3 regions of the Macrococcus armenti genome follow, and region 1 is predicted to be linked to each of the others. Evidence: predicted binding sites of a transcription regulator. Region 1 holds the regulator's gene; each other region holds the start of a gene.
The links. The regulator NrdR, encoded in region 1, represses ribonucleotide reductase genes. The targets are predictions, from matches to a motif close to AACACNATATATNGTGTT.
Positions count from the first base shown of each region.

Region 1 (8,456 bases):
GAGAAAATATTCAGTATATGGTCGGTCATCTCGGGATGACCGGCGCATATTTTGTTGTATCATCAATCGAATCGATTCCAGTTTTAAATTATAGAAAACATTGGCATGCTGCATTTTCTTTAAACGATGGTAATAAACTCATCTATTCAGATATCAGAAGGTTCGGTGAACTCAGAATGATGGATGAAGCAATGTTTGAAACATTCAATGCACAAATTGCACCTGAACCATTTAGCGCAGAAGGTCAGGCACATTATTTATCCCAATTATTATTACAGAAGTATCAGAATAAACCGATCAAACAAGTCATTATGCTGCACTCAGTAGTAAGTGGCTGTGGGAATATTTATGCGTGTGAGGCGTTACACCTTGCCCGTATTAATCCGAATACTAAAGTAAAAGCATTAAGTAAGAAACAAAAGTTATTACTATATGAAAAAATTGTGTTTGTGCTGGAAGAAGGTATACGTTACGGAGGATCTACGATTTCGGATTATCGTAATGCCGAAGGTGAGAGCGGTACGATGCAGAACAGATTTAATGTATATGGCAAAAAAGTGTGCGGTACTTGTGGACATGCAATTACGACAAAAGTCATTGCTACGAGAAATACACATTACTGTACGCATTGTCAAAAGTAGGGGGCACTATGACAGTCATTGGTTTAACAGGTGGAATTGCAAGCGGTAAAACGACGGTAGCAAATTATTTAAGTGAACATGGGTTTGCAGTAATAGATGCTGATATTGCAGCACGTAAAGCTGTTGAGAAAGGGTCAAACGGGTTACAGCAAATTTCTGAAGCATTTCCCGGTACCTTAAATGAAGATGGCACATTGAATCGTAAGCTACTCGGTTCAATTATATTTAACGACAAAGAAAAGCGTGAAATACTGAATCAGATTGTTCATCCGATCGTTCGAAATATTATGGACGAAGAAAAAGACGCAGCATTGAAACGAGGAAAAGCTGTTATTATGGATATTCCGTTACTATATGAGAATCATCTTGAACATACTGTTGATGAAGTATGGGTCGTATATGTGCCATACTATATACAGAAGTCAAGATTAATGGAACGTAACAATTTAAGTGAGTCAGAAGCAGATGCACGTATTAATAGTCAGATGCCGATGGAAGATAAACGAAAAAAGGCAGATGTCGTAATTGATAATAGTGATGATTTATGCGCGTTATATCAACAACTGGACAGTTTAATCAGGAAGTATACATCAATATAAATTTTCGAAAAATTAAAATTATTTATTTTGTAAAAATTGCTCTTCACAAGCGCTTTCATTGTGATATACTAATGCTAAGTATTAGTATAACACTTTGAAGGGGAGATTATTTAATGAAGACAAGAGTAGCAATTAATGGGCTAGGAAGAATCGGAAGAATGGTATTTCGTGCAGCATTATTAGATGATAATTTAGAGGTTGTAGCAATTAATGCAAGCTACCCACCTGAAACATTAGCTCATTTAACGAAATATGATACTACTCATGGTAAGTTTGAACTTAATATTGAACCAACTGAGAATGGTTTACTTGTAGATGGCAAGAAAATTGAATTAGTATCTGAACGTAATCCTGAATTATTACCTTGGAAAGAAATGAACATCGATATCGTAATTGAAGCGACAGGTAAATTTAATGATGCTGAAAAAGCAGCAGCACATATTAAAGCAGGTGCTAAAAAAGTACTATTAACTGCTCCAGGTAAAGGAAATGTTCAAACAATCGTTCGCGGTGTTAACTGTGCACAATTAGATGTTGAGAAATATGACGTTATTTCAAATGCATCTTGTACGACAAACTGTTTAGCGCCTGTTGCGAAAGTATTAAACGATAAATTCGGTATTAAGAATGGTTTAATGACAACGGTTCATGCTTATACAAACGATCAGAAGAATTTAGATAATCCACATAAAGATTTACGTCGTGCGCGTGCATGTGCACAAAGTATTATCCCGACATCAACAGGTGCAGCTAAAGCATTAGCACTTGTTTTACCTGAATTACAAGGTAAACTGCACGGTATGGCTTTACGTGTACCGACAACAAACGTTTCATTAGTTGACTTAGTTGTAGATTTAGAAAAAGAAGTAACTGTTGAAGAATTAAATGATGCGCTTAAAGCTTCTGCAGATAATGAATTAAAAGGTATTTTAGATGTAACATATGAGCCACTTGTATCTGTAGACTTTAACACAAATCCACATAGCTCAATCGTTGATGGTTTATCAACAATTGTGATGGAAGGTACGAAAGTTAAAGTATTATCTTGGTACGATAATGAGTGGGGTTACTCAACACGTGTCGTTGAACTTGCGGCATTAATGGGTGAACAATTAAAGAAATAAGTATAAACGCCGTCCAATTTATTTGGACGGCCTTTTATGTTATTCTTTATAAGTATGACATAGGAGGTAATGATGAACTGGATTAAACTTATTCTTGCTGCACTGTTTGAAACTGGGTGGGTTATCGGGTTAGCGCATGCTGATAGCGCAGTCGAATGGTTGATCACTTTAGTGAGTGTGACGTGCAGTTTTTATTTATTATTAAATGCGACAAAGTATTTACCTGTCGGAACAGCTTATTCAATATTTGTAGGACTCGGGGCAACACTCGTAACGGTTGTTGATGTAGCAGTTTATGAAGTGCCACTCGGATGGCAGAAAGTATTATTAATTACAATTCTTATATTAGGCGTTATCGGACTTAAGCTTGCGACAGAGGAGGAGACAGTATGATTTTCTGGATATATCTTGTCGTTGCAGGTTTATGCGAAATGCTGGGTGTATTATGGATGAATATGTATGCGAAGCATAATCAGCGTATTTATATTGTATACTTAATAATTACGTTTGGGTTTAGTCTATTTTTCTTATCGCTGTCCTTACAAGGCATTACGATGAGTACAGCATATGCTATCTGGACCGGAATCGGTGCTGTAGGTGGAACACTAATTGGTATTGTGTTTTATAAGGAATCTAAAAACCCGATGCGTTTACTTTGTATTGCAGTCATTCTCGGAGCAACAATAGGATTAAAATTATTAAGTTAAATGAGACATTCAATTGTCTCTTTTTTTATGTAATAATCCTCTGTTTTAATAACTTCGAATAATAGCCGGTGTAAACTTAAAGGTTTAGTTAATATATATGATAATGTATAATTGAGAGATAATCATATAGTATTTGAGCGTGAAAAAATTAAATTTTAATGTATATAAATTATAGAATTATAAAATGAGGTGATTGTCTTGAAATGTCCGAAATGCAGTTATAATCAATCGAAAGTAGTAGATTCAAGACACGCAGATGATGTAAATGCAATTAGAAGGCGTCGTGAATGTGAACAATGTGGTACGCGCTTTACGACATTTGAACGTATAGAATTACAACCGCTCATCGTCGTTAAAAAAGATGGTACGAGACAGGCGTTTAATCGCGATAAAATTGTGCATGGTTTAGTACGTGCATGTGAAAAACGTCCCGTTCCATATGAGTCGCTTGAGCAGATTACAGATGCTGTTGAAAATGCATTAAGAGAAAAGGGTGAAACTGAAATTTCATCTGTAGATATAGGTGAGATTGTCATGGATCATTTAATGCATCTGGACCAAGTTTCATATGTACGATTCGCTTCAGTATATAAAGAGTTTAAAGATGTCGATCAACTGCTCCGTACGATGACGGATATATTAAATGATAAGAACAAAAAGTAGGTGCCTTAATGGAACGTTATTTTACTGAACTTAATGGAACGGATGAATTTATTGTTATAAGTAATTATGTCGCAACACAAGTTACTGAAGATGTATTGTCGACTTTATATACGCCACTGATTGGTGTTGAATGTATCGGTGTATATCAATTTCTACGTCAGTTTCTGACAGGATATGAGCAGACGAGCGGTGTACTTAATCATTACATTATATTAAGTGAGCTGAAGATGAATTTAGCGCACTTTGAAGTTGTTCGTAAACGATTAGAAGCAATTGGATTGCTTAAAACATATATGCGTATTGAGGATAATCAGAAGTTTGTTTATAAATTGATAGCACCTGTAATGCCAACACAGTTTTTTAATGATCCGATGTTGTCGGTGTTTTTGTTCCAGCAAGTTGGTAAACCGCGATACCAGCAACTGAAGGCAAGATTTTGTAATGAAATGTTTAATTTAGATGGTTACCAGGATGTATCGGTTAAGTACATGGATGTATTCGGTACACCGAAAACACCTGATAAAGTCGTTTTTGAAGGTAATGAACATATTGTGAAACAAAATGAATCATACGGGATTCCTGTACATCAGCATACATTTGACTTCGATTTACTTGAAATGCTTCTCGCACAGAACTTAATTACGAAAAGTCAGCTCCCTAAAGCGACACGTCATTTAATTGTGCAGCTGGCGACATTGTATGATATTGCAGCTCATGATATGCGCGGGATTATATTGAAATCACTAACAAGTGATCAGAAAATATCCCATGAAGACTTGCGCAAAAATGCAAGAGATTTTTATCAGATTGAACACGACGGGAAACTTCCGCAACTTACACTGCAAAAAACGCAGCATGAAGAACCAGAAACGAAACTTACGTGGTTCGAGCTGATGGATACGACGAGCCCGATTGATATGCTGACATCATTCAGTAAATCGGAGCCGACGATTAAGCAAAAACGTATGATTGAATCCATTCTTGAACGTGAGCAGCTACCATTTGGCGTCATGAATATACTCCTTCAGTATGTCATGTTTACAAATGATATGAAACTCCCGCAAAGCTATATTGAAGAAATCGCGTCAAACTGGAAAAAGCAGAAATTAACAAGTAGTGAAGCAGCATATAATTATGTAAAATCTTTTGAACAGAAGAAAAAAGAAAAATCGAATAAACGAACAAATACTTTTAATAAACAAAATACAGTTCAAAAAGAAATGACACCGAAGTGGCTGCTGGAAGAAGATAATCATAAGACAGAAACACGAGAACAAGATAATGTTGATTTAGAAAAAGAACGACAGAAATTAATGGAAGAACTGAAACAATCATGGGAGGAGGATAAGTAATGAAGCATATGGGGTCGATATTAAATGCGAACAGTGATATCTTTAAACGAATTGAAAGCATTAAATTAGAAACGATAAATGAACCGGAAATAAAAGCGTTCATTGAAGCGAATGACGTAACAGATAAGATGATTGATAATGATTTAACTGTCCTTCAGGAATTCAAAGATTCATCTAAAATGTGCAGTGAATGTGAGTCTTTCGGTCAATGTAAAAACTTTGTGCCGGGTCATACACCTGAACTTTATATTGAAAACAATAGAATAAAAATCAGACACTTACCATGTCCATCTAAACTTGCCTATGATGAAGCACAGAAGATGAAACAGTTTATTACAGCAATACATATGCCTAAAGATGTGCTAAATGCAAAACTTTCGAATATTCATCTTGATAATAAAGGTCGTATAGATATCGTGCGTCAAGCGAATAAAGTCTGTATCGATATCGCAAAAGGCAATGATACGAAAGGGATGTATATTCATGGACCATTCGGTACAGGGAAATCGTTTATATTAGGTGCGATTGCCAATGAATTAAAAGAGCGATATATTTATACGACGCTACTTTACTTTCCTGAATTTATACGTGAACTTAAAAATGGGTTTAAAGATGGTACATATAATGAACGGTTAAATCGTGTGAAAAATACACCGGTGTTAATGTTAGATGATATCGGTGCTGAAGATTTAACGCCATGGGTGCGTGACGAAGTGCTTGGGCCGATTTTAAATCATCGTATGATGAATAATATGCCGACGTTTTTCAGTTCAAACTTTGACTTTAAAGAACTGTCGCATCATTTATCGATGACGAAACAAGGATCTGAACTAACGAAAGCACGCCGTATAATGGAACGCATCGAAACGTTAAGTGATGCTTATATGTTAGACGGAAAAAATTACAGAAGAGAAAAATAAAATTTGAAAATTGCAACGAAATGTGTATAATAATATATATCAAACAACAAATACATTCGTTTATATAAAAACATCTTAAGGATATGACAGTGACACATTAATTTATAGAGAGCTGATGGTGGTGTGAATCAGTAATTAATATCACATGTTACTCCCTTATTTGAATGGTAGTTAATCACTATCCGGCTCAAGACCGTTATCTTATGCAGAGTTGCTGAGTAATCAGTAATTAGGGTGGTACCGCGAATAGACTTCGTCCCTTTTTGGGATGGGGTCTTTTTTGTTGTTAAATAAATAAAAAGTGAGGCGTATACAATGAGTGAAATTAATGTTAAGTTTCCAGATGGTAATGTAAAACAATTTGAGCGTGGTATTACGACTGAAGCGATAGCTGCTTCAATCAGTCCAGGTTTAAAGAAAAAAGCGTTAGCTGGTAAATTCAACGGTAAGATGGTTGATTTATCTACAGCGCTTGAAGTTGATGGTGATATCGAAATTATCACACCTGAATCTAAAGAAGGTATTGAAGTATTACGTCACTCAACAGCGCATTTAATGGCGCAAGCTTTAAAGCGCATGTACGGTAACGTTCACTTCGGTGTAGGACCGGTCATTGAAGAAGGTTTCTATTATGATGTAGACACTGACCACAAAATTTCAAGCGAAGATTTATCTGAAATCGAAAAAACGATGCGTCAAATCGTTGGTGAAAATATTGCGATTGAGCGTCGTGTCGTAAGTCGCGATGAAGCAAAGAAAATTTTCGCTGATGATCCATATAAGCAAGAGTTAATCGATGCAATTCCAGAAGATGAAAACGTAACGATTTATTCTCAAGGTGAGTTCACGGATCTTTGCCGTGGTGTACATGTCCCTTCAACTGCTAAGATTAAAGAATTTAAACTATTATCAGTTGCTGGTGCTTACTGGAGAGGTGACAGCGATAACAAAATGTTACAGCGTGTGTACGGAACTGCATTTTTCGATAAGAAAGCGTTAAAAGCGCATTTACAAATGTTAGAAGAGCGTAAAGAGCGTGACCACCGTAAGATTGGTAAAGAATTAGAATTATTTACTACGAATCAACTCGTAGGTGCTGGTTTACCGTTATGGTTACCTAACGGTGCAACGATTCGTCGTGAGTTAGAGCGATACATCGTTGATAAAGAAGTAGCATTAGGTTATGACCACGTATATACACCTGTAATGGGTTCAGTTGATCTGTACAAAACATCAGGTCACTGGGATCACTATCAGGAAGATATGTTCCCATTAATGGATATGGAAAACGAACAGCTTGTACTACGCCCGATGAACTGTCCACACCATATGATGGTTTATAAAAACAAACCACATTCATATCGTGAATTGCCGATTCGAATTGCTGAACTTGGTACGATGCACCGTTATGAAGCAAGTGGGGCTGTGAGTGGGTTACAGCGTGTTCGTGGTATGACTTTAAACGATGCACACATTTTTGTACGTCCCGATCAGATTAAAGAAGAGTTTATCCGCGTTGTTCAACTTGTAATCGATGTTTATAAAGACTTTAAATTTAAAGACTATAAATTCCGTTTAAGCTATCGTGATCCAGAAGATACTGAGAAGTACTTCCAGGATGATGAAATGTGGGAACGCGCACAAGCAATGCTGAAAGAAGCAGTTGATGAAATGGGACTTGATTATGAAGAAGCGCCGGGTGAAGCGGCATTCTACGGTCCTAAGCTGGATGTACAGGTTAAAACTGCATTAGGTAAAGAGGAAACATTATCTACTGTTCAGCTTGACTTCCTGTTACCTGAACGTTTCGATTTAGAATATATCGGTAGCGATGGTGAAAAACATCGTCCAGTAGTCATTCACCGCGGAGTAATTTCTACGATGGAACGTTTCGTTGCATTCTTAACAGAAGAGTACAAAGGTGCATACCCATTATGGTTAGCGCCAAATCAAATTGAAATTATCCCGGTATCTAATGAAGTACACTATGACTATGCGAGAAGTTTATATGACGAATTAAAGTCACACGGTGTGCGTTGTCATATTGATGACCGCGAAGAGAAGATGGGCTATAAAATCCGAGAAGCACAAATGCACAAAGTTCCTTATCAAATCGTTGTAGGGGATAAAGAAATTGAAAACAAAGAAGTAAATGTACGTCAATACGGTAAGAAAGAGTCAAAAACGATGGAGCGCGATGAATTTATCTGGTCAATCGTTGATGAAATTCGTCTGAAAAAATAATGAATACTACTAGAAGTAATAGGGTAAAGATAAGTGTGTATGACAAAAAAATTTAATCGCATAAAATTTATGCTTGTATTATCAAATTATTTCATGTATATTTATCAATAACTTAATATTCCTCGTTGAGGTAGAGGTCGCGTTATTTAAGAGTAGCCAAGTGGATACGTCATACACGTATATGAAACTAGGTAAAAGGAAATGAC
Region 1 is NZ_CP083608.1:1,439,018-1,447,473, reverse strand. It holds gene mutM (bifunctional DNA-formamidopyrimidine glycosylase/DNA-(apurinic or apyrimidinic site) lyase) at 1-641, shown strand, start outside; gene coaE (dephospho-CoA kinase) at 650-1,240, shown strand; gene LAU42_RS07590 (glyceraldehyde-3-phosphate dehydrogenase) at 1,354-2,364, shown strand; gene LAU42_RS07585 (DMT family transporter) at 2,437-2,757, shown strand; gene LAU42_RS07580 (DMT family transporter) at 2,754-3,071, shown strand; gene nrdR (transcriptional regulator NrdR) at 3,270-3,734, shown strand; gene LAU42_RS07570 (replicative helicase loading/DNA remodeling protein DnaB) at 3,743-5,086, shown strand; gene dnaI (primosomal protein DnaI) at 5,086-6,006, shown strand; gene thrS (threonine--tRNA ligase) at 6,322-8,250, shown strand; lysine riboswitch at 8,374-8,456, shown strand, end outside.

Region 2 (8,456 bases), 920 kb from region 1:
TAATGTTATTTCAATATATAATTTTATCACTTAATCAATTTCATTCAATAACTTTTTTAAAAGACGGAATATTTAAAAAATAAAAAATTGCACTTAAAGTATTGATATGATAGCGTTTTTAAATTTAGTTTTATATATTAAAAATTAAAAATAAAATATTAGTAAAATATATATTTTATCTAAATTAAGAAACCACGAAATGAATTTATATCATTTCGTGGTTGATATTAATGAACGCCTTTCATAAAACGTTTCATAAATGGACTTACTATTAGTAATACGACACCTAATCCAATTGTAACCATACCGATGTTACCGAAGTATGTTGCGTTATTAACAGTATCATAATATTTAACAAGTACTTGACCATTAAATAATTGCGCAACTGTATTTGATAAGAACCATACACTCATCATTTGAGATGTAAATGCGCTAGGTGCAAGTTTCGTTGTTACTGATAAACCAGTGGGTGATAAACAAAGTTCTGCCATCGTTACGAGCAAATAGCTTAAAACTAACCATGCTGGATTCATCAATGTGTCTCCATTATGTGTTAATGGATAAACCATTACGACATAACTGAAGCCTGCTAAAAATAATGCAATACTAAACTTAACAACAGTTGGTGGATTAAATCGACCAAGTTTTACCCATAACCAAGCAAATAATGGTGCTAAAGTTACAATAAATAATGGGTTTAATGATTGGAACCATGCTGGTGGAATTACAAAGTTAATTGCACCATTTGTCACTTTAGCTAAATCTAACTGTGTATTTTTATCGGCAAAAGCAGCAAGAATTGTTGAACCTTGCTCCTGTATTGACCAGAAAACAACCGATGCTAAAAATAATGGAATATAAGCTGCAACACGTGATTTTTCTTCAGATGTTGTCTTTTTAGATACAAACATCATAATAAAGTAAACTGCTGGTAAACCAATACCAAGCGCTGTTACGAGTGACATAAATGATTGTAAGTTTAAGTTGCCAGTAAGTTGCGCGAATATGAAATAAATAACAAAGGCGATAACAATTGCTGATACAAAGCTAATTGTTTTCTTTTTCTCTTCAGGTGTTACAGGGTTTGGAATATCCAGTCCTGATAAACCTAAAGTAGGTTTTGCACGTAATACATAAACGATTAACCCGAAGAACATACCGACAGCTGCGACAGCGAAACCGTAATGGAAGCCGACATTCTTCTGTAACCAACCAACGATTAATGGTGAAATGAATGCCCCTAAGTTAATTGACATTACAAATAGTGTAAATGCAGCATCTACTTTCGGGTCATTTTTCTCATAAATTTCTCCGACGTTTGAAGAAATATTCGGTTTAAGTAATCCTGTTCCTAATATAATAAATAAAAGTGCAACAAGTAATAACGTAAAGTTGTTCGGCAAAGATAATAATATATGACCAATCATAATCAGAATGGCACCATATAATATCGCTTTTCGTGTTCCGATAAAACGGTCAGCTAGCCATCCTCCTACAACACCACTCATATAAATCATCGCACCATATATCGATACGATTTGTAAAGCTAATGCATCCGGTAATCCGAAACCGCCATCTTTAACAGAATAATATAAGTAATAAACTAATATTGCTTTCATTCCATAATAACTGAAACGTTCCCAGAATTCAGTAACCATTAATGTAAACAAACCTTTAGGGTGCCCGAAGAATCCCGTTCTCGGCATACTGTTTACAATTTCTTCTCTTGTATGTTGAGACATATTTTTTCCCCTCTCGATTGAAATGCTATAACAAAATAATATTGTACACCTAAATGAATATTTAGACAATTCAAATTTTAAAAAAAGTATTAACAACTACGTCTTGTAATCAGTTGTTAATACTTTCTTAATATTTGTTTGAACTTATCGATTCGTTATCGTTTCAGGGTATAAATCATGATTCATTAAGCGGTATTGCGCCATATCTTCGTACTTCGTTCCCGGACGTCCGTAATTTGTATATGGATCAATTGAAATGCCGCCACGTGGAGTGAACTTACCCCAAACTTCAATGTAGTGTGGGTCCATAAGTTCGATTAAATCATTCATGATAATATTTATACAGTCTTCATGAAAATCTCCGTGGTTTCTAAAACTGAATAAGTATAGTTTTAATGACTTTGATTCAACCATTTTAATGTTTGGGATATAGCTGATATAAATTGCAGCGAAGTCAGGTTGTCCTGTAATTGGGCATAAACTAGTGAACTCTGGGCAATTAAATTTAACGAAATAGTCACGACCTTGATGTTTGTTTTCAAATGACTCGAGAATAGATGAGTCATATTCATATAAATATTTATTGTTCTGATTCCCAAGTAACGTAATATCCTGTAATTCTTCTTTTTGTCTTCCTGACATAATAGCCTCCTATTGAACCTGTTTTACTTTTGCTTTGACGAACATATAGTAACTCGCAAAGAATATTATAATATATCCAAGGTAACTAAGTAAGTCCGGTGTTTCATTAAATAATATAAACCCTATAATTGCACTGAATAACACTGTTGTATAAAAGAAAATTGAAATATCTTTTGCCGGAGCATAACTATATGCGATTGTTAGTCCGAATTGCCCGAGTGTCGCAAATACACCAGATAATATAAGATAAATGATTTGAACATTTGTCATCGGCTCATATGTCAGCAATGTAAGTGGAATAAGTACAAGCGTTGATACGAAAGAAAAATAAAACACAGTCGTATAAAATTTCTCTTTCGAACCGAGAACACGTAATGTTGTATAAGCCAATCCTGCAAACATTGCACCGAGCACACCGATAATTGCGATAAACATATCTGAACTGAAATTTGGCTTAATGATAAACAGTGCACCGATAAATGCGATGACCATACTAATCATCTGATAACGTCTTATATATTCCTTTAAGAAGAACGCGCAGAATATAATCGTGAAGAAAGGACTTAGTTTATTGAGCATATCTGCGTCACTCAGCACCATGCGATCTATCGCATAGTAATTTAGTAGCACACCGATAAGTCCGAATAAACTTCGTAATATAAGTGTTCCTTGATTCTCTTTATGCCCGAATAAAGGCGCTCTGTATTTATATACAAAGTAAAGGGGGAGTATCATCCCGATAATATTTCGAAAAAGTGATTTCTGAATGACAGGCAGGTCACCAGATAATTTAACAAATGCACCCATTAAACTAAATCCGATAGATGCTGCAATTAACCATAATATACCTTTAATTTTATTGTTCAATTGAATGCTCCTTTATGAAAAGTGTGAATATAATTTCAAGAATTTATGTACAAAATTTCTTTCGATATTCAAACTGAGTAGTATCAATAGGTTGCTCGAGTTATAAAAAAGTCAACCCCTAAAATTTATAAAATTACAAGGTTTAAACATTGAAAAGACCCTTATAAATGCTATAATTAGTCGTATATGTTGTGGTTATTCAAAAACGAACCACTATATCTTGTGTTCGGTTCAGAGGCGAACACAATACTTGCGAATAGATAAAAGTCAATAGGATAATACATAGATTTTTGAGTAGTTTGTTTATACTGTCATAACATATGCTGCTCTTAAACGAGAGGAGTGATATTATGCTGATCGTCTATTATTCGCTAACTGGTAATGTGAGACGCTTTATTCAGAAAACTAAATATGCAAATACACTGCCGCTTGAACAGGCAGAGGGTATTAACGAGCCATATATCATTGTAACAGGAACGATAGGGTTTGGCGAGATTCCAGACCAAGTAAAACAGTTTCTGGATCGACATCGCACGAACTTAATAGCTGTTGCAGCGAGTGGTAATAGAAACTGGGGGCAGAATTTTGGCCGTGCAGGAGACTTAATTAGCACGACGTATCATGTGCCTTTATTAATGAAGTTTGAATTACATGGCAATGAAAAAGACGTTAAAGAATTTATGATAAAGGTGGAAGGAATAAGTGAAAATCGCACAAGAGAAACAGTACAATCATATTGAATTAAATAACCAGGTGACGAAGCGTCGAGAAGACGGTTTTTTTGATATTGAGAAAGACCAGGAAGCACTTAAAGTTTACTTAGAAGAAATTAAGGACAAGACGATAACATTTGATTCTCCTATCGCACGACTTAAGTATCTTGTTGAACAGGATTTTTACTATGATTTATTCAAGGAATATAGTGAAGATGATTTGAATACGATTATCAACTTTGCAGAAAGCATTCCTTTTAATTTTGCAAGTTACATGTCAGCAAGTAAATTCTTCAAAGATTATGCACTAAAGACAAATGATAAACAGCAGTATTTAGAAGATTATAAACAACACGTTATTATTGTAAGTTTATATTTAGCTAAAGGTGACGTTGAAAAAGCTAAGCAATTAATTTCAGCGATGATCGAACAGCGTTACCAACCTGCAACACCAACATTTTTAAACGCAGGTCGCGCAAGACGTGGCGAACTCGTTTCTTGTTTCCTACTGGAAGTAGATGATAGTTTGAATTCTATTAACTATATTGATTCAACTGCAAAGCAATTATCAAAAATTGGCGGTGGAGTTGCGATTAACTTATCTAAGTTACGTGCACGTGGTGAAGCAATTAAAGGCATTAAAGGTGTTGCTAAAGGAGTATTACCTGTAGCAAAAGCACTTGAAGGTGGATTCAGTTATGCAGATCAGCTTGGACAACGTCCAGGTGCAGGGGCTGTTTACTTAAACATTTTCCACTATGATGTGCTGGAGTTTTTAGATACTAAGAAAGTTAATGCTGATGAAGATTTACGTTTATCTACGATTTCAACTGGATTAATCGTACCGAGCAAGTTCTTTGATCTTGCTAAGGAAGGTAAAGACTTCTTTATGTTTGCACCTCATACAGTAGAAAGAGAATATGGTATTACGTTAGATGACTTAAATATTGATGAGATGTATGACGAGCTTGTACAAAATCCGAATATTATGAAGAAATCTAAAGATGCGCGTGAAATGTTAAACTTGATCGCACAAACACAACTTCAATCAGGATATCCATACTTAATGTTTAAAGATAATGCGAATAAAGTACATGCAAATTCTAATATTGGTCAAATTAAAATGAGTAACTTATGTACGGAAATATTCCAGTTACAAGAAACTTCAATCATTAATGATTATGGTACAGATGATGAAATTAAACGCGATATTTCATGTAACTTAGGCTCGCTGAATATTGTAAATGTAATGGAATCTAAGAAGTTTAAAGACTCTGTTCATATTGGAATGGATGCGCTCACTACTGTTAGTGATGAAGCGGATATTAAAAATGCACCAGGTGTCGCGAAAGCGAACCGTGAGTTACATTCGGTTGGTTTAGGGGTTATGAACCTGCATGGCTATTTAGCTAAAAACCAAATCGGTTATGAATCAGAGGAAGCGAAAGAGTTTGCAGCAACATTCTTTATGATGCTGAACTTCTATTCGTTACAACGTTCTATGGAAATTGCAATGGAACGTAACGAAACGTTTGCTGACTTTGAAAAATCAGATTATGCATCTGGTAAGTATTTTGATAAATACGTTGCAACAGACTTCCGTCCGAAATCTGACAAAGTAACTGCATTATTTGAAGGCATCGATATGCCATCTCCACAAGATTGGGCAGACTTAAAGGATAAAGTAATGAAGAACGGTTTATTCCATGCATATCGTTTAGCGATTGCGCCAACACAAAGCATTTCGTATGTACAAAATGCAACGAGTTCTGTAATGCCGATTGTTGATCAAATTGAGCGTAGAACATATGGTAATGCTGAAACATTCTATCCGATGCCATTCTTATCGCCTGAGACGATGTGGTTCTACAAGTCAGCATTTAATACGGATCAAATGAAGTTGATTGATCTAATTGCAACGATTCAGGAACATGTGGATCAGGGAATCAGTACGATTTTATTTGTAAATAGTGATATATCTACGAGAGAGCTTGCAAGACTTTATGTTTATGCGCATCATAAAGGATTAAAGTCACTTTATTACACAAGAAATAAATTACTAAGTGTTGAAGAATGTACAAGCTGTGCAATTTAATCAATATTAAAGGCTGAGAAATCAGCCTTTAAAATATGTATAACAATAAAAAGGACTGAAATTATGATAGCTGTAAACTGGAATACACAAGAAGATATGACGAATATGTTCTGGAGACAGAACATCTCACAAATGTGGGTAGAATCCGAATTTAAAGTATCAAAAGATATCGCAAGCTGGAAAGAGTTAACTGATGATGAGAAGTTTACATTTAATCATGCGCTTGCAGGACTTACTGGATTAGACACGCATCAGGCAGACGATGGTATGCCACTTATTGGATTACATACGAAAGATTTAAGAAAGAAAGCTGTATATTCATTTATGGGTATGATGGAGCAAATTCATGCGAAAAGTTATTCACATATATTTACAACGTTACTACCATCTTCAGAAACGAATGACTTATTGGATAACTGGGTTGTTAATGAGCCACATTTAAAATTCAAATCAGAAAAAATCGTATCAAGATATCATAAGTTGTGGGACAAAGATGCATCTATTTATGATCAGTATATGGCGCGTGTTGCAAGTGTATTTTTAGAAACATTCTTATTCTACAGTGGATTTTATTATCCACTTTATTTAGCTGGACAAGGCAGAATGACGACGAGTGGAGAAATTATCCGTAAAATTTTACTGGATGAATCGATTCACGGAGTATTTACTGGATTGGATGCACAAAGTTTACGTAATGAGATGACAGAAGATGAGAAAATTCGAGCAGATAAAGAAATGTATGACTTACTGAAAGAACTATATGCAAATGAAGAAAGATATACAAAGATGTTATATGATCGTGTAGGATTAACTGAAGATGTGCTCAACTACGTTCAGTATAATGGTAATAAAGCATTAGCCAATTTAGGGTTTGAACCATACTTCGAAGAAAAAGGATTTAACCCGATTATTGAGAATGCACTGAACACATCAACGAAAAACCATGACTTCTTCAGCGTTAAAGGTGACGGTTACGTTATCGCATTAAATGTAGAACCGTTAACGGACGAAGACTTCCAGTTTGAATCTTAATATTTGACGAGCTTGTGACAAATGTCGCGAGCTCTTTTTAATTACAGTATTTGTCACAAATTGGACATTGATAGAAATTTATAAAACAGACATAATTGTAAGCGTATAATTATTGAGGAGGAACATTATGAGCACAAAAAAACTATTGATGATTGGGTTATGTACGGTTGCATTAGCAGCATGTGGCAAAGAAGAAACAAAAGAAGGGCAAGAAGGACATGAAAATCATGCAACAACGTCAGATGAGAAAGTGCAGAAATTAACAGTCGATTTAACTGTACCCGAACATGTAGAGAAGGGGAAGGCAGTAGAAATTAAAGCGCTCGTGAAACATGGAAAAGAAAAAGTAAATGATGCAGATGAAGTAATGTTTGAAGTAATTAAAGATGGCGATACTAAAAATTCTGTTAAAGAAAAAGTAAAAGAAGCGAAAGATGGCGTTTACACGTTTACATATACATTTAAAGAAGATGGCACTTATAACATTATTAGTCATGTAACAGCATTTAACCAGCATACTATGCCGAATAAAGAAATAACGATTGGTGAAGCTGCTCACGAGCATAGCCACCACGAACATCATCAAGCAGGTATGATTCATATAATGGATATTAAAGCAGAGAAAGATAAAGAAACGACATTAATGATGCATGTAATGGATGAACATGGTAAACCACTTTCAGACGCTTCAGTGAAGAGATATGAAGTGAAAACACCATCAGGTAAAACAGAATGGATAGATCTGAAAGAAAGTAAATCAGGAGAATACGAAACGAAATTTACATTTAGTGAGACAGGTAAATATACAGTAACTGCTCATGCAGAGAAAAAACCAGATTTTCATGTACATGAAGAAACTTCATTTGAAATTAAATAAAAACGATTGTCCGTATTCTGGACAATCGTTTTTATTGTTCTGAAGGTTCACCGATTACTCTTACTTCTGGTTCAAGCTCTATCCCAGATGATTCAAATACAGTTTTTTGAATATGTGCAATCATCAGTTCGTAGTCTGTTGCTGTACCGTTATTAATATTAACGATAAATCCAGCATGTTTCTCAGATACTTGAACGCCACCGATTATATGCCCCTGAAGACCGGCGTCCTGAATAAGTTTTCCGGCGAAGTAGCCAGGTGGACGTCTGAATACACTCCCACAAGAAGGATATTCAAGCGGTTGTTTCGTTTCGCGGCGTTCTGTTAATACATCCATTTGAGACTGAATCGTACTTAAGTCACCTTGTTGTAATTTAAATGTTGCCTCAAGTACGACATATTGTTCCTGCTGTATAATACTCGTTCTATAATCCAGTGCCAGATCTTCTTTCGTTAGCGTCATCATTTCACCTTCATGATTAATGACT
Region 2 is NZ_CP083608.1:517,674-526,129, forward strand. It holds gene LAU42_RS02825 (peptide MFS transporter) at 228-1,742, opposite strand; gene queF (preQ(1) synthase) at 1,887-2,387, opposite strand; gene LAU42_RS02835 (DMT family transporter) at 2,394-3,251, opposite strand; gene nrdI (class Ib ribonucleoside-diphosphate reductase assembly flavoprotein NrdI) at 3,602-3,991, shown strand; gene nrdE (class 1b ribonucleoside-diphosphate reductase subunit alpha) at 3,954-6,059, shown strand; gene nrdF (class 1b ribonucleoside-diphosphate reductase subunit beta) at 6,123-7,091, shown strand; gene LAU42_RS02855 (FixH family protein) at 7,219-7,968, shown strand; gene murB (UDP-N-acetylmuramate dehydrogenase) at 8,000-8,456, opposite strand, start outside.
Region 2: the regulator NrdR is predicted to act here: its motif matches at 3,461-3,478, upstream of nrdI (class Ib ribonucleoside-diphosphate reductase assembly flavoprotein NrdI).

Region 3 (8,456 bases), 590 kb from region 1:
ACGTACTGCGCGTACGAGTTGTCGTGTGAGTTCAATATTCTGCAATGGTTCTCCACCAAGTATGGAAAGTCCCTGTATATAGTCGTGATCGAGCAGCGTCATAATTTCCTGTATAAGCACATCGGAGCAAGGTGTCCCTTTATTAAAATCCCATATACTTGCATTGTAACAACCGGGACAGTGAAAGCTGCACCCTGAAATATATACGCTGACGCGCACACCTTCACCATCAACCATAGAGGCTGGCATTATCTTTGCGATGTTGCTCATAATGCATCCATATGTTTAACGCGAGATTGTATTTCTTTATGGCGTCCTTTAATCATCGGTCGTTTCAATGGTTGACCTAAGTAACCGCATGTACGTTTAATCACATCTGTCGTCTCAGGATTCGTATTATGGCATTGTGGACACATAAAACCATGTTCAGTAGCATTGAATTCTCCTTCAAATCCACACTCAAAACATTTATCAATCGGTAAGTTCGTTCCTAAGTATCCGACTTTATCGTATGAATAATCCCATACTGTCTCAAGTGCTTTTAAATTATGTTTTAAGTCAGGATATTCACAATAATGAATGAAGCCGCCTAATGAATGTTTTGCAAAGCGCTGTTCGAATGTCAGCTTTTCAAAAGGAGTAACTTTCTTTCTCGTATCGTAGTGGAAGGAGTTCGTGTAATATCCTTTATCCGTTACATGTTCAATCTCTCCGAACTTTTCGTAATCTAAAGTGCAGAAACGATGTGTGAGTGATTCGCTTGGCGTACCATATATACTGAACTGTATGTTATACTGCTTTGTTAATTGTGCTGCATACTGTTTCATCGTTATCAATACGTTTTCTATAAAGGATAAAGCCACCTCATCTGCTTCCCAGTTCGGATGGAATAAAACCGTACCGACTTCATATAGTCCGATATATCCGATACTTATCGTTGCTCGTCTTTGTGTGAAAAGTTGCATAATATCATCATCTGGACAGAGTGATTTACTGAATGCACCGTGCTGATAAAGTATCGGTGCATTTTCAGGAGTAGCATCTTTCAGGCGATGAATACGATATAAACATGCATCTTTAACAATTTCTAAACGCTCTTTTAATAAGGACATGAACTGTTCTGTATGCTTTGCTTCTAAAGCAATTCTTGGAAGATTCAACGTCGTAACACCTAAATTACAGCGACCACTATTAACAGCCTTTCCTTCTTCTTCATATAAATTTAAGAAACTACGGCAGCCCATCGGTACTTTAAAGTCACCAATTAATTGGGTTAGCGCCTTATAATTCAATATGTCCGGGTACATCCTTTTTGATGAACATTGCAGTGCAAGTTGTTTAATGTCGTAATTCGGATCTGCTGATTTTAAATTGACGCCATCTTTAATGCTGAATACAAGTTTAGGAAATATTGCAGTTACTTTCTCTTTGCCGAGTCCTTCTATACGAATATTGAGTATTGCGCGCTGAATCATCTTAGCATATATATCCGTACCAAGTCCGAATCCGAATGTTACAAAAGGTGTCTGGCCATTACTTGTATATAAAGTATTGATTTCGTACTCCAGTGATTGCATTGCATCATATATATCTTTTTCTGTCATTCTCATAACATAATCTTCTTGTAATTGTGGTAAAACGAATTGTTCTGCATCGCGTGTATGTTTCAAAGCATTAAGATGTGCATAGCGACTCAGCACTTCATCGATGCGATCAATTGAACAGCCACCATACTGGCTGCTGCTTACATTCGCAATAATCTGGCTAATTTGTGCGGCCGCTGTTTGAATTGATTGTGGTGGTTTAACATGTGCGTTTCCGATAATGAAGCCATTTTTTAACATATGTGCTACATCAATTAAGCAGCAGTTTGTCATCGGATGATAAGGATGATAATCCAAATCATGAAAGTGAATCTCTCCGTTTCTATGTGCGCGTCGTACATGCTCAGGTAGCATATTTAATCCGATGTTACGTGCGACAGTACCAGCAGTCAAGTCACGCATCGTAGTGAAGCGTTTCGGATCTTTATTAGCATTCTCGTGTATGACGTCACTTGATGCATTGATTAAATGCGTAAGATCATCTTGTAAACTTTCTATAGATTTATACATATTAACACTCCTATTTTCTATATGTTGTGTACGTAAACTATAATAACACTATATATAGTGTTTTTTTGAGTTTCACAATATATACAACAATTCGTCAAAAATTAAAAAATTTTACGTGAGATAAAAATATAAATTTTATATATTGTGTAATCTTTGGTACAATTAATTAAGTTTGCATATATAGATGAAAAGAACACAACACATGGAGGTATATATGGAACATACAGTTCAGAAACTTGAATGGTACTTAGAATCATTGTCTAAAGAATCGCTTAAAACTATTTGCAGAAATTATGAAATAAAAGGATACTCGTCTAAAAACAAAGAAGCGCTTATTGCATTAATACAAGATGAATATTTTGCAGATGATACATTACTTAATAAATTACTAAAGTGTTTAACGAGTGATTATAAGCTAGTATTTTTTGAGCTTGCAAATGGTGAAAGTAACGTTACAACTTTTAATCGTGATATTCCGGATACATTGTTCCTATTCTATCCAGAATCAGATGAACATCTTGTAATCCCTAAAGATGTTAAAGCGCATTTTAAAAATTATATAGAGCGCCATGAGGAAATGATAGAAGAAATGAAGCGTATTGAATTTTATCATAGCGCATTAAATTTATATGGATTTGTGAGCTTGAAACAATTAAGTAAGTTAGGTGTTAAATACGAACAATTTCAGATGAGTGAGCTTGAAGTTGCTGATGATATCACAAAATTACTACCAGAGTATGCGGACCTTATTATTGACAACAGTGTTAAACATAAAGACCTTACAGATATTAATATAGACTTAAAAAAATTAACGCATAATCATCGTTATTATGAACCAGCAACGAAAGAGGCGTTTTTTAAGTATAATGATCCATACTATGTTGAGCCATCGAGTGCTATAGATAGTCTCAAAAAATTCTTGACATCGGCTGTGACAGAACAATATAAAGGTACTTATACTGCTGAATTAATTGTTAATACAATAATCTTTGGGTTACGTGCCAATAATACACCTAATTACATCATCCAACATATAGAACATATTGAGAAAAATGGATTTTTAGAAATACAAGATCATTCGATACTTAGAAAACTTATTGAAGCGGCATTGATGGATTCACGTTTATGGTCGCTGAATGGTAATAAGAAAGAAGTGAAAAGAGTACGAAAAGTGGTGCAACTGAAACAAAAAAAGAAAAAAAGAAAAAAGAAAAAGTAGTCTATAAAGTAACAGGAGGAGAAGTTATTGAATAAAACAAATGTGACTGTTTGGAATCGTGTATATAATATATTAAATATTACTGTTATATTCATGATAATTATGCAGTTGGTAATGCAAGTAAATCTTAATTTATTTATAGTGCTTTCATTTGCTGCATTATTAATATTAGGATTATTAGATAGTTTAGATCGTAATGCATTTAAAGAAAACATGTTTAGGCATGTTTTTGACTTTATATTATTAGTGTTATTCGGCTCGCTTTTTTTTGGTGCTTAAATAAAAAGCGCTTTACGATTGATAATCGAAAAGCGTCTTAGTCTTTCGGTAATGGAGATACTTCGACCAGGCTATTAGTATCATGACTAATATATTGAAGTTTGTCTAAGTAAACCGTTATATACCGTAGCAGTCTGAGTAATGTATAAGTGTCATTATTCGTTTCCATGATTCGGTTGTAATTGAGTGCACTACATCGTAATCTCATGAATGAAGGCGATTCTTTATAAAGTGTGTTCTTATAAATGGAACAAGTCCATTTATTACTATAACGATCGAATATTTCATAATCTTTTAAAGCTTCTATATGTAGGCACCTCCTATACTATTAATATGAATATAGCATGTAATATGCAAAAATAATACGTTAATATAAAAATATAATATTGCACAATATATAGAAGTGATAATTATCACATTAAATAATTGTGTCAATATAGATTAAATTTTATGGAGGAATATTATGAAGTTTATTAAGTATATATCGCTTTGTGTCGTTTTACTATTAGTAGCATGTGGTCAAGAAGTTAAAGAAACTTCAAAGTCGTCAACGGAGACGCATAAGCAAGAAGATAACGTAAATAAGAAAAAAGAAAGCAAACAAGAAATCGTTCAGCAACCAAAACAGGAACCTTCTACAGAATCTCAATCGGTTAACCAAGAGTCTGATCAAGCGCCAGTACAAGAGCCGAGTACTACTGAGTCAAAAACTGAAGAAGTAAAACAAGAAGTTAAAGATAATACAACAGAGCAACCAGCAGAACGACATGATGGTAGTACAGACAAAAAACAAGTGAATGATGTTAATATTGCAATCGAAATGGTACGAAGCAATCATATGGAGCGTCTCACGAAAGAAAATCCAAATTATGAGGTAATACTTGTTGCGGGTAATGATGAGGAAGATGCTAGTGGACCTTACTTTAAAGTGAAGGCGATGGACAAGAACACTAAATATTTAATTCAAACATTCAAAGTTTATAAACAGACAGGCATGCTTGTCGGTGAATAAAATAAAAGAAGCTGCGTAATTATTCGCAGCTTCTTTTATTTAATGAAATATAACAATGCGATAAAGTGACAGAGCGCACCTAATATTATAAAAAAATGCCAAATCATATGGAAATAGTGTCTATTTTTCTGGGCATAAAACCATGCACCGATTGTATACATCAATCCACCAGCAATTATTAATAGTATAAACGTTACGCTAGCTTTAGTAATTAATGAAGGGAAGAGGATCACACCTAGCCATCCCATAATTAAATAGAGTGCGAGGCTTACTTTTGGATTTACATGCTTCGCTGTAGATTTGTAAATAATTCCAGCAATTGTAATTGTCCATTGAATTATCATAATAGAAATGCCAAGTGATCCACCAACTAAATTGAGTGCTACAGGTGTATATGTACCGGCAATAGCGATGTAAATCATAGCGTGGTCTATAATGCGCATTACAAATTTGTGAATAGATTTAGGTGGCATTAAATGATAAATTGCAGATGAAATAAACATTAAAAATATGCTGATTAAAAATACGCTGATACCAAATGAGAACATGGCATCATGCTGAATATACGATTTAACTGCGAAATAAGGCAGTGAGATTAATATTAATAAAGCAGGAACCCCGTGTGAAACAGAATTACCGATTTCTTCACCAAACTTAAGTTGCTTAATATCACTAAAATTGTATTTAGGTGCTGTAGGTTTCATATAACCATCCTTAATAATTAGTAGTTACAATTATAACATGATTATAATTTTATTACTTAATATGAAGTGATATATTAATGAATCATGCTGAAATGTTTCAGAAATATTACAAAAAAACAATTTTAAAAAGAAATTTGTAAAAAAATGTTTGGAAAGCTTTTATATCAATGTGTATAAGCTTTTATGATGTGTAAATATTGTTGTTTTTTTGTAAAGTGAAATTATAAAGGAATATGCGGGATATTTAAGTTAGATATAGGTAAAAGGTGATGTATCAATAGATTTATCAAATAAATCGTGAATATCAGAAAAAGCATAAAAAAGTTTAAAATAATAAAATTGATAGCAAATTGTAATATAACAAGCATGTTTTTTATGTAATAATGTAACTATCATATTTTATAAACATTAATATCAATGGAGGACGCGTATGAAGAAGAAATTACTCTTTGCAGCTACGACAGCTACTGCAGCTGCTACTGCATATTCTTATCAGGCAGACGCAGCGGAACATAAAGTTAGCGCTGGAGAATCGCTTTGGTCAATCGCAAATCAATACAATATTTCAGTTGCGCAACTAAAGTCGTTAAATAACTTATCTTCAAACTTGATTTTCCCGAATCAATCATTAAAGATATCTGGTTCAGCGAGCAATACTAGACCTGTAGTTGTTCAATCAAATAATCGCCCGGCATCGCAATCAGGAAGTACATATAAGGTAGTAGCGGGGGATAGTTTATCATTAATCGCAAATCGTTATAACACGTCCGTAAACGAAATTATGCGTTTGAATAACTTAAATGGTTATTTAATTTTCCCTGGCCAGCGTTTAAAAGTATCTGGTACAACTGTAAGTGCACCATCAAGAGTAACGACTGTACCAAATAGCGGCAATAGAAGTACTTCTGTTCATACCGTTCAGTCAGGCGAGTATTTATCGTTAATTGCAAATCGATATGGTATTACAGTTGCTCAACTAAAATCTTGGAATGGATTGACATCTGATATTATTTATCCGAACCAAAGATTAACAGTTAAAGCTGGTACAACACAAACGACTACACAAGTACAGACAAACGTTTCACGTTCACCAGTTACTACAGTAGTAACAAATAATGTTTCTCCTGTTTTTTATCACTCGAACCTTTATGATTTAGGCCAATGTACATGGCATGTATTTAACAAGCGTGCTGCAATTGGTAAAGGGATTTCAACGTATTGGTGGCATGCACGTAACTGGGCGAATGGTGCGATTAAAGACGGTTATACAGTAAACAGAACACCTGCTTACGGTGCGATTGCACAAACATCTGATGGTTACTATGGACATGTTGCATTTGTTGAACGTGTTAATGCAGACGGAACAGTTCTTGTTTCAGAGATGAACTACGCAACTGCACCTGGTGTAATTGGATATCGTACTTTAAATCAATGGCAATTATCAAGATACGTATTTATTCATTAATAAATGTAATAATGAAACTTCATGTAATAAAACCGATGACTACTTAGTGTAATCATCGGTTTTATTTTATGAAAAGACAGATTTAATGCCTTTAATTAACCCATCAATTGCTGCATCTAATATACGATGAAGAGATTCTCGAATCATCTCCATAATATCTGATTCTTTTTGCTGCGCTTCTTTTGTTGTGTTAAATCCTTCACCATCGCGATTTACAAAGCCGTCAATCGACCATATTTTTAACTTTTCAGACTTTGCGATACGTTCTGCCTGCAATAATCGATCTAAATGGTCTTTCTGCTGATATATATACCCAACACGTGCGTAACCTTGGCGAACGAGCTGTTCATTTACCATAGTATTACCACAATATAAATAGACGAGGTCACGACCATATTTATCGGTTTTTCCTTTTGAATCATATTGGATGCTTAAGTCACACGTTTTAACGAGCGATTCTGTGTAACGTGCGGCCTCAATTGCATAAGGTTGCACCGGTGTATTCGGCTTTTTTGATTCTGGCGTATCAATCAGTAATAAACGAACAGTTTTAGTACGATTATTTACTTTGACCGAAATAGTATCTCCGTCAATTGCATGATTGTAAGTGACGGGAATTTTAGGCATATCATTATATGGTATAGCTAAATTTAAAGTAAAAAATAATAATAAAATCTTCAACATAAACCCTCATTTATAACAATATCCTTTCATTATACACAAACGTATGTTCGTATGCAATTTAAAATTTAAAATGTTGCTTTAGATATGGCGAGTTGTTCGATATAATAGACTCAATCAGTGTCTGGAGGCGGAAATTTGAAATTAAGAGGAATCGTATTATGTATTTCTATCGCAATTGCCGCAACGTGTATTGGGATTTTTGCTCCGATTGTCGGAAGTATGGTCGTGAGTGTATTGATTGGAATAATTGTTGGAAATACTATGAATACTGAACTATATAATGCGGGAATTAAGTTTAGTGGTAAGAAACTATTGCAATATGCCATTATACTGATGGGTTTTACATTAAGTTTTAAATCTGCAGTGCAATTAGGAATATCTTCATTCCCGCTTATCATTACTAGTATCGTAGCCGCGTTGTTAGTGAGTTACACACTAGGCAGTTATCTCGGTGTCAATACACGTATTAAAACATTAATCGGGGTCGGTACAGCAATATGCGGGGGATCAGCAATTGCTGCAGCAAGTCCAATCATTAAAGCGAAAGACGAAGAGATTGCTTTTTCAATAACGACGATATTCCTATTTAATATTATTGCAGTATTTATCTTTCCGCCGTTAGGACATTTGCTGCACTTCAGTGACACGGGATTTGGATACTTTGCAGGTACAGCAATTAATGATACGAGCAGTGTCGTTGCTGCAGGCTATGCCTACAGTACATCAGCAGGTGATACTGCAACAATTGTAAAGCTCGTCCGCGCATTAATGATCGTGCCGATTTGCCTTATTTTAGTCGCATTGCAGTCAAGTAAGGATGACTTCAATATAAAACAAGTTTTTCCGTGGTTTATACTGTACTTCTTTTTAGCGAGTGTGTTTGCAAGTATCGTTCCGGTTCCTCAAGAAGCGGTTAAAGCGATTAAAGTGTTATCGAACTTTCTTATGTGTACAGCACTTGCAGGAATTGGACTCAGTG
Region 3 is NZ_CP083608.1:2,029,793-2,038,248, reverse strand. It holds gene nrdG (anaerobic ribonucleoside-triphosphate reductase activating protein) at 1-270, opposite strand, end outside; gene nrdD (anaerobic ribonucleoside-triphosphate reductase) at 267-2,102, opposite strand; gene LAU42_RS10875 (hypothetical protein) at 2,329-3,333, shown strand; gene LAU42_RS10870 (hypothetical protein) at 3,436-3,612, shown strand; gene LAU42_RS10865 (hypothetical protein) at 4,076-4,624, shown strand; gene trhA (PAQR family membrane homeostasis protein TrhA) at 4,660-5,328, opposite strand; gene LAU42_RS10855 (LysM peptidoglycan-binding domain-containing protein) at 5,759-6,793, shown strand; gene LAU42_RS10850 (thermonuclease family protein) at 6,860-7,477, opposite strand; gene LAU42_RS10845 (YeiH family protein) at 7,613-8,456, shown strand, end outside.
Region 3: the regulator NrdR is predicted to act here: its motif matches at 2,159-2,176, upstream of nrdD (anaerobic ribonucleoside-triphosphate reductase).